Regions from separate parts of the Kribbella sp. NPDC023855 genome, predicted to be linked through region 2. Evidence: riboswitches for the same ligand, from Rfam matches in the RefSeq annotation. Region 2 holds a riboswitch; the other holds the start of a gene.
What was found. Region 2 has a riboswitch for S-adenosylmethionine ahead of AB0F51_RS01235 (aminotransferase class V-fold PLP-dependent enzyme). Riboswitches for the same ligand answer to the same signal wherever they lie in the genome.
Positions count from the first base shown of each region.

Region 1: another riboswitch for S-adenosylmethionine. It lies ahead of thrC (threonine synthase); the one in region 2 lies ahead of AB0F51_RS01235 (aminotransferase class V-fold PLP-dependent enzyme).

Region 1 is NZ_JBFAAA010000008.1:155,084-160,027, forward strand. It holds gene argG (argininosuccinate synthase) at 1-642, shown strand, start outside; gene AB0F51_RS26330 (ubiquitin-like small modifier protein 1) at 925-1,200, opposite strand; gene thrC (threonine synthase) at 1,197-2,465, opposite strand; SAM riboswitch class I at 2,480-2,620, opposite strand; gene AB0F51_RS26340 (helix-turn-helix domain-containing protein) at 2,686-3,720, opposite strand; gene AB0F51_RS26345 (cation:proton antiporter) at 3,878-4,944, opposite strand, start outside.
Region 2 is NZ_JBFAAA010000001.1:271,096-276,039, forward strand. It holds gene AB0F51_RS01230 (prolyl oligopeptidase family serine peptidase) at 1-1,047, shown strand, start outside; gene AB0F51_RS01235 (aminotransferase class V-fold PLP-dependent enzyme) at 1,102-2,469, opposite strand; SAM riboswitch class IV at 2,486-2,599, opposite strand; gene AB0F51_RS01240 (DinB family protein) at 2,764-3,291, shown strand; gene AB0F51_RS01245 (DNA translocase FtsK 4TM domain-containing protein) at 3,697-4,944, shown strand, end outside.

The DNA.
Region 1 (4,944 bases), on a different contig from region 2:
GCGATCGGTGGCCGGCACGGGCTGGGCATGTCGGACCAGATCGAGAACCGGATCATCGAGGCGAAGAGCCGCGGCATCTACGAGGCGCCGGGGATGGCGCTGCTGCACGCGGCGTACGAGCGGCTGGTGAACGCGATCCACAACGAGGACACCATCGCGGCGTACCACAACGAGGGACGCAAGCTCGGGCGGCTGATGTACGAGGGTCGCTGGCTGGACCCGCAGGCGCTGATGATCCGGGAGTCGCTGCAGCGGTGGGTCGGCTCGGCGATCACCGGTGAGGTCACGCTGCGGCTGCGGCGGGGCGAGGACTACTCGATCCTCGACACCACCGGACCGGCGTTCAGCTACCACCCGGACAAGCTGTCGATGGAGCGCACCGAGGACTCCGCCTTCGGCCCGGTCGACCGGATCGGCCAGCTCACCATGCGCAACCTGGACATCGCCGACTCCCGCGCCAAGCTGGAGCAGTACGCCGGCCTCGGCATGATCGGCACAGCCCACGCCGAACTCCTCGGCGCCGACACCACCCTGATCGGCGAAATGACCCAGGGCGGAGCCGACGCCATCGCCTCCCGAGGCCAGGTCAACCCCGACGACGAACTCCTCGACAACGCCGCGATGGAATTCGGCACCGACTGACCCAGCAACAGACAACCACAAGAACAAAAACTCTTGAAAACAAAGAAAATTCTTGTGTTTGGCTGAGGTTCTCGTCGTAGAGATGAGGCGGAAGACCACCGCGGTGGCGCGGCTTGTCTTCCGCCTTGTTGCTTGTCGGTGCCCGCCAGTTGCCGGCTGATGCACCTACGGTTGCTCGCCTCGCGGTTGCTCGCCACGCGAGGCGAGCCGGAGGCGAGCGAGCACGCTCGCCCCTACCGCACCGCGCGAACTCCTACGCATTTTCGCCGTTGTGGAGTGCTGTCAGCCGCCGGCTACGGCGGGGATGATGGAGACCTGGCCGCCGTCTTTGATGGTGGTTTGGAGGCCTTCGGCGAAGCGGACGTCGTCGTTGTCTACGTAGATGTTGACGAAGCGGCGCAGTTCGCCGGATTCGTCGAGGACTCGGCTCTTGATGCCGGGGTACGACGTGTCGAGGGAGTCCAGGACCTCGCTCAGGGTGGAGCCGTCGACGGAGACCTCGGATGCGCCCTGGGTGTAGGGGCGCAGGATGGTCGGGACACGGACGCTGACGCTCACTGCAAACCAGCCTTCACGAAGGCGTCGTACGACGCGGGGATGGTGACCTTCGGGCCGACCCGGTCGGCCACGGCGTCGAGCGTCTTGAGCCCGTCGCCGGAGTTGATGATGACGGTTTCGGCGTCGGGGTCGAGCTGGCCGGTCTCGATCAGCTTCTTCAGCGTCGCGACCGTCACGCCACCGGCGGTCTCGGTGAAGATGCCCTCAGTCCGGGCCAGCAACTGGATGCCCTCGACAACCTCTTCGTCGCTGACGTCCTCGATCACCCCGCCGGTACGCCGGGCCACGTCCAGCACGTACGGCCCGTCGGCCGGGTTCCCGATCGCCAGCGACTTCGCGATGGTGTCCGGCTTGACCGGCTTCACCACGTCGTGGCCGTCGCGGAACGCCTGCGCCACCGGCGAGCACCCGGTCGCCTGCGCGCCGTAGATCTTGTAGTCGGTCGCGTCGACCAGCCCGAGCTTGCCGAGCTCGGTGAAGCCCTTGTCGATCTTGGTCAGCTGCGAGCCGGACGCGACCGGGATCACCACCTGCTGCGGGATCCGCCAGCCGAGCTGCTCGGCGATCTCGAAGGCGAGCGTCTTGGAGCCTTCGGAGTAGTACGGCCGGACGTTGACGTTCACGAACGCCCAGCCTTCCTCCTCACCGGCGATCTCGGAGGCGAGCTTGTTGACGTCGTCGTAGTTGCCCTCGACGGCCACCAGCGTTCCGCCGTACACGGCGGTGGTGATGATCTTGGGGCGCTCGAGGTCCTGCGGGATGAACACGACCGAGCGGATCCCGGCCCGGGCGGCGGCCGCGGCGACCGCGTTCGCCAGGTTGCCGGTGGAGGGGCAGGCGAAGACCTTCATGCCGAGCTCGCGGGTGGCGCTCAGGGCGGACGCGACGACCCGGTCCTTGAACGAGTGGGTCGGGTTGCCCGAGTCGTCCTTCACCCACAGCTTGCGCAGGCCGAGCTCGCGGGCCAGGTTGCCGGCGTCGATCAGCCGGGTGTAGCCGGGCTCGGTGTTCGGGAAGCTGGCCACGTCGACGGGGACGGGCAGCAGCGGCTGGTAGCGCCAGATGTTCTTGGGTCCGGCTTCGATCTGCTCACGCGTGATGGTCGGGAACTCGTACCCGACCTCCAGCGGACCGAAGCACTCCATACAGGCGTAGAACGGACCGAGTTCGGACTTCGCGCCACAAGCGCGACAGCTCAGGTGCGTTCCGTTGCCGAAGGCACCTTCACGGATGGTGTGGGTGGTCGGCGCGGTGCTCAGGCTCATGGCGGAGTTTTCCCTCCTCATCTTCCCCGGGCCGGATCTCGGCACAGGACGGATTTGGCACCGTTCCACCGCCGGAAGCCTCGGATCGAGACGCCGAACGGGGAGGGTTGCCGGGACTTCAACGGGCCGTTTCCCTCAGTCCCTCTGGATGAGCACTGCCGAGGTTACCCAATCGGGTCCATATTGTGTCTTCGGTTCCCACCATGCGAGACAGCCGATCTCAGCTCGCGCGCGGCTCAGGCGTGACCGCCGGCCCTCGGCCGGCCGCCTCCGGCCCGCTTTCGCGGAAGGTCCGCCGGTACGCCGAAGGCGACGTCCGCAGCACCTTGCCGAAGTGGTGCCGCATCGTCACCGCGGTGGTGAACCCGGCCGCCACCGCGATCTCCTCCACCGGCGCATCCCCGGTTTCCAGCATCGTCAGCGCCGCCTGCAAGCGTTGCGCGATCAGCCACTTGGCCGGCGTCGTACCGGTCGCTCGAACGAAATGCCGCAGATAGGTCCGTGGTGACAGCCCGGCTTCCCGCGCCAGATCCGGTACGCCGATGGGCTCGGCCAAGTGCTCCAACGCCCACCCGAGACTCCGAGCGACCGGCGAGTCGTCCGGCTCCGGCGGCAGCGGCGACTCGATGTACTGCGCTTGGCCACCGGCCCGATACGGCTGAATCACGAGTCGGCGAGCAACCGCGTTGGCGACGGCTGCGCCGAAATCCTTCCGGACCAGATGCATCGCGAGGTCGAGCCCGGCAGCGCAACCCGCGCTCGTGAGCACGTCACCCTCGTCGGTGTAGAGCGGCTCCGGGTCCACCAGGACAGCAGGGTGGAGCTCGCGCAGCAGTTCGGCGTACCGCCAGTGCGTGGTTGCGCGACGGCCGTCCAGCAGCCCGGCGGCGGCGAGTGCGAAGGCGCCTGAGCAGATCGACACGATGCGAGCACCGCGAGTATGAGCGTGCTGCAGCGCCTCGATGAGTTGCGGTGACGTCGGCCCGCGCGGATCGGCGACGCTGGGGATGACGACCGTGTCGGCCGCGGCGAACTCCGCCAGCCCGTGCGGGCTGCTCATCGTCGCGCCACCGATCACCCGGATCGGCTCCGGCGTCTCGGTGCAGACCTTCAGCTCGTACCAGGGCTGGTCGAGGTCCGGCCAGACGAACCCGAACACCTCCATCACAATGCCGGCCTCGAACCCGGTCATCCCGTCGTAGGCGAGCACGGACACCGTCGGCCGGACCAGCTCCACCTGCTTCTTCCCGACCATGTGTCGAAATCTTAGCGATCGTGGTCAGCTGCGCCACTTCTGTGACGGCAGCAGAACTCGCAGGATGGAGCCATGTTCGAGAAACTGAAGGATTTCGCCGCCGGGATCGCCGCCGCCGGAGCGGTCCGGCACGGCGCCGAACCTCCGGCCCGGGCGCTCAACCCTCGCGGCGCCGCTCGACCATCCGCATCATCGGAGTCGCTGCGACGCCGTGAACAAGCACACTCAGCGCGATACAGAACCCGACCGTCGCCCACAACCACGGCAGATCCGCACTGAATTCGGACCCCGCATAAGCCAGATAGAAAACCGAGCCCACACCCCGTACGCCGAAGGCGGCTGTCACCCATCGCTCCGACTGCCGCAGCCGAGTACCGGCCAGGGAGAACCAAGCGACCAAGGGCCGGACCACCAGCACCAGCAGGAGCCCGATCGCGGCCCCTCCCCAGGTCAGCGGTGTCAGCAGTCCTCCGGTGATGGCCACTCCGAGCAGGAGCAGAATCCCCCACGTGAAGATGTGCTCGAGTTGCTCCAAGAACCCGTGCAGTTCGCCGTGAAAGTCGTGGCTGCGCTCGGCTGCCCGGATCGTCAACGCGGCAACGAAAACGGCGACGAAGCCGTAGCCGTGCAGCACTTCCGCGAGACCGTAGACGCCCAGCGTCATGGCCAGAGCCATCACCGGTTCGCGAAAGTTCGACAGCCGCAGGGTCGGCAACGGCGCCGCGAAGGCCATCTTCCCGAGCAACCAGCCGGCCCCGACTCCGACGGCCACACCGATCACCATCTTGCCGATCAGGTGCCAGGCGATCCACTCGAGTCCCCAGCCCCCGACCGTGCCTTTGGTGGCGGCGAAGATCGCGGCGTACACGAAGGGGAAGGCGAGCCCGTCGTTCAGGCCCGCCTCCGAGGTGAGCGCGAGCCGGATCTCGTCGTCCTCCTCAGGCTCCGCGCCCGCACCGGTCGAAGGCCCCTGCACCTGTACGTCGGACGCGAGCACCGGATCGGTGGGCGCCAGCACCGCGCCGACCAGCAAAGCCGTGGCGGGCGCCAGTCCGAGCAGCCAGCCGACACCGGCGACGGCGGCGATACAGGCCGGCAACGCGACGAGGAGAAGGCGCCAGGTCGCGCTCCATCGCCTCCACCCGATCGGCCGGTCGATGGCCAGACCGACGCCCATCAACGAGAGCAGGAGCGTCAGTTCGGCGAGATGCTCGGTCAACTCGG
Region 2 (4,944 bases):
GCCGTGCTCTCGCTGATCGACGCGCAGCCGGTGTTGTCGCTGCATGATCTCGATGGTGGCAACGCACGGGTCATCCCGGTGCCGGGTGGTGGCGTCGTCGGGTTGAACGCGTCACCGAAGTACGACGAGGTTTTTGTCGGTCTCTCTTCGACCACCGATCCGACGGTCGCTTATCTCGTCTCAGCGGAGTCGGGCGAGTTCCGCGCACTGCCTGAGCTCGTCCCGGCTGGTGCGGGTTTCGCGTCGCCGGAGATCATCGTCACGCGTCGGGTCGAGCCGGGGCGCGAGGTGCCGTACTTCCTGATCAGCCGGGCCGACCTGACCTTCGACCAGCCGCGGCCGACCCTGATGTACGGGTACGGCGGCTTCCGGATCCCGGTGCTGGCCGACTACCGCCCGGGGTGGCCGGCCTGGATCGCGGCAGGCGGCGTACTGGTGATCACGAACCTGCGGGGCGGTGGCGAGTACGGCAGCTCCTGGCACGACGAGGGGCGGCTGGCCAACAAGCAGAACGTGTTCGACGACTTCATCGCGGTCGGGGAGCACCTGACCAAGACCAAGGTGACTACGCCGCAGCAGCTGGCCATCCACGGCCGCAGCAACGGCGGGCTGCTCGTCGGAGCAGTGATGGCCCAGCGGCCGGACCTGTTCGCAGTAGCGCTGCCTGGTGTCGGTGTGATGGACATGCTGCGCTTCCACCTCTTCACTGTCGGCGCCGCGTGGGTATCCGACTTCGGATCGCCTGACGACCCGGCACAGTTCGAGGACCTGCTGGCCTACTCGCCACTGCACAACCTGCGCGAGGGTACGGCGTACCCGGCCACCCTGGTCGTCACCGGCGATCATGACGACCGGGTGGTGCCGCTGCACAGCCACAAGTTCATGGCGACCCTGCAGCACGTGCAGGCAGGGGAGAACCCGGTCCTGAGCCGCATCGAAGTCAACACCGGCCACGGTTTCGGGAAGCCCGCCGCCATGGTTGCTTCGGAGTGGGCAGACCTGCTGGCGTTTGCCGCTCACCACACAGGTCTGGAGCCGGGGGTCTAGCTACTGCTGTTCGGGCGGCACCGAGCGGTGGTGCCGGCCTTCAGCAGGGGAGGTTCACCAGATCCGGGGAGCCTCGAGGTCGCGGGGGTCGCCGACCGGCTGGCAACCGTGGGCCGACTCCTCGTACTCCGCCGTCAGGCCGTTGGTGGCCAGGTTGCGGACGGCGTTGACGAGGCGGTCCACGTGCTCACGCGTCGTACCGAGACCGAGGCTCGCGCGGACCGCCGTACAGTGCTCGGGCGATCCGGCCAGCAGGTGTCCGACCAACTGGTGCGCACAGAACTTGCCGTCCCGCACCCCGATCCCGTACTCCGCTGAGAGCGCCGCGGAGACCAGGGTCGAGCTGACACCCTCGACGGTGAAGCACACGGTGCCGACCCGATCCGCGTCGGCCCCGAAGATGTCGTACGTCGTGACGCCGGCGATCTGGGCCAGTCCAGTGCGGAGCCAAGCGAGCAGGCTGCGTTCGTGCTGCTCGATCGCGTCGCGGTGCTTGCTGATCGCGGCACACGCGGCAGCCAGGGCGATCGCGCCGATCACGTTGGGGGAGCCGCCTTCGTGCCGCGCGGGGCCTTCGTTCCAGACCGTCGTGTCGCTGGTCACCGAAGCGGTCGCGCCGCCGCCGTACAGGTACGGGTCGGCCGCGTTCAGCCAGTCAGCGCGGCCGATCAGCGCGCCGGCGCCGTACGGGGCGTAGAGCTTGTGGCCGGAGAGCGCGACCCAGTCGACGTCCAGCTCTTGGATGTTCACGGCGCGGTGGGGGGCGAGCTGCGCGGCGTCGAGGCAGACGCGGGCGCCGTGGGCCTTGGCAACGGCGGCGATCTCGGCGATCGGGAAGATCTCGCCGGTGACGTTGGACGCGCCGGTGATGACGACGAGGCGGGGGCCTTCGGGGGCGGCGCGCAGTGCGTCGGCGATCGCGGTGACCGCGGCGGCCTGACTCGTCGGCGCCGCCAGCCTCGTGGTGCGGCCGGCCGGCCAGGGGAGGAGGGCCGCGTGGTGCTCGGACTCGAACACGATCACGGTCGCGTCGGCCGGGACCGCACGGGCCAGCAGGTTCAGCGCATCGGTGGTCTGGCGGGTGAAGATCACCTGGTCCGTCTCACGGGCGCCGACGAAGGCGTGCACCTCGGCGCGAGCCCGCTCGTACCACTGGGTGGTGATCCGCGAGGCGTAACCGTTGCCACGGTGCACCGACGCGTACGACGGGAGCGCGGCCTCGACCGCGGCTCGGACCGACTCCAGACACGGCGCGCTCGCACCGTGGTCGAAGTTGGCGTAGTCCGTCACGCGGCCGTCGGCCAGCGGGACCAGCAGGTCGCTCGCGACGGTGGCGGGGATGCTGCCGGTGGTGAGCCGGGCGACGGTGGGCCGGACGGTCGCCGTGCTGGTGGCCGGCTCGAGGATGGAGAGGATCGACATGGTTCTGCTCCCGGGTGGTCCGCACTTGCCGATCGGGGTGTCCGAACGGCCGGGTCCTCACCCGGGGCACCCCACCGCGGAGGAGGGTTGCCGGCCAGCAAGCCGGGGCTTCGCGCTGGCACTCATGACCTGCCGAAGACGGTAACCAAGGTGATGGTCTTTTCGCCAACAGTCATCTCAGTGGGTGGGATACTCGCACGTATCGTGAGACGGCAGGCGGGAGTTGCTGGCGTTTTGGTGGTGGTTGCGGATGCGCTGGCCCGGTGGGCGAAGTGTGCGGGCGAGGATGGCGGCATGACCTGGATCGCACCTGAGGTCGAGCGCCCCAGTGGCTCGCTCGTCGCCCCCGAACGGGAACTACTGGCCGGCTACCTGAACTTCTACCGAACGACGCTGCTCTACAAATGCGCCGGCCTGACCGCCGAGCAACTGGCCACGCGCCCGTCGCCGCCCTCCAACCTTTCGCTCCTCGGCCTGATCCGGCACGCCCGGAAGGTGGAGCGGATCTGGTTCCGCATCCACTTCGCATCCGCCTCCGGGACTTCGCCGGCCGATCCCGCTTTCGATCCCGCGCTGGGCAAGGACGCGGACTTCGAAGTGATCGACGCCAGCCAGGCACAGGCGGAGTACGAGGCCCTTGTCGACGAGTGGGCCCTGTCCGACAAGGCAGCCGAGGGCTACTCCCTGGACCAGCAGTTCACCTTCAAAGGCGAAGTCTCCTCGTTGCGCATGATCTACATCCACCTGATCGGCGAACACGCCCGCCACTGCGGCCACGCCGACCTCCTCCGCCAACAACTAGACGGCACAACCGGCGCCTAACCCCGCGTCTCGCCCACCCGCCTCGCCCTCGCCCTCGCCCACCCGCCTCGCCCTCGCTCTCGCCCACCCCACCTCGCCCACCCCGCCTCGCCCTCCGCCACCCCACCCCACCCCGCCTCGCCATCCGCCACACCCCACGTCGCCCACCCGCCTCGCCCGAGCTGCGCCCTCGCGCCACCCACCTCGCCCAGCCCCGGCCCCGACCCGGCCTCGCGCATCCTGCGCTGCTACAGCCGACCTCGCCCCTGCCCGCACCCCGCTAACCCCACCCCGGCCTCGCCTCGCCCCCGCCTTGCCCAAGCCCTCGGAAGAGGCGGGTGTTCGGGCTGTGACGCTACGGATGGGGCGGTGTGATCGGCGTGTGACACGTGTGACTCGAGTGGTAGTCGGGGTAGCCTGCTAGATATGGCGACCCGCACGTCTTCCCCGGCGCGGGCGCGGAAGTCCGCAGCCAGCAGCCCTGCTTCGGGCCGTTCGGCGGCAGGTGGCCGCTCCCGTCCGTCAGGCGCCCAGAAGCGTGGGCAGAGCACCAAGCGCAGTGGTTCCACCGCTGCGCGTACTGCCACGCCCAAGTCGGGCGGTGCGGGTCCGTTCGCGACCGCCATGCTCGCCGTCGGCCGGGGACTGATCAAGCTCTGGATCGGGATCGCCCACCTGCTCGGCGGCATGGTCCGCGGCATCGGCCACGGCGCCCGCGACCTCGACCCGGCACACCGCCGTGACGGCGCCGGCCTCACCCTGATCGGACTGTCGCTGGTAGTCGCCGCCGCGATCTGGTGGGACCTGCCAGGCGCAGTCGGCAACGCCGTCCGCACAGTGGTCGGCGGCAGCGTCGGCATGCTCGGCTGGGCCGTCCCGCTGATGCTGCTGTTCATCGCCCTGCGCACCATGCGGCACCCGGACCGCAACGGCCCGGCAGGACGCCAGGTGATCGGCTGGAGTTCCGTCTCCCTGGGAGTGCTCGGCCTGGTCCACATCGCCAACGGCCTGCCGCGTCCCAGCAACCCGGCTGACGGCAGGCTCCAGGATGCCGGGGGAGCGATCGGGTACTTCGTGTCCGCGTTCCTGTCCGACCTGCTCACGCAGTACGTGACAGCGCCTCTGCTGGTCCTGCTCGCGATCTTCGGTGCCCTGGTGGTCACCGGTACTCCGATCTACGCGATCCCGCTGCGCGTGCGCGCCGCGTTCGACGTACTGCTCGGCCGTACCGAGCTCCCGGCCGACGCTCCGTCCGTGGCCGCGCAGGCCGACGACACCGTGCGCCTGACCCGCAAGGAGCGGCGCGCGAAGGCCGCCCTCGAGGAGGACGGCGAACCGACCATCAAGCCATACGACTCGCCGGTGCTCGAGGGCCGCGAGATCTCCAAGCGCGGCCGCAAGAAAGCCGCCGTCGAGCCGGAAGAGGACCCGTACGACGTCGACGCAGACGCCGCTGCGGCTGCCGCGGCCGCTGCCCCGCCGATCTACGGAGCCGTTGCGGGCGCGATGAAGGCCGGCTCTAAGAAGGACTCCGACCCGGAGCCGCCCGGCGAGCCGCCGCCGCACACCCCGCTGCCGCAGCGGGTGGAGCAGCTCAGCCTGTCCGGCGACATCACCTACACGCTGCCCGACGGCCAGATCCTGAAGCCCGGTTCGGTGCACAAGGCCCGGACC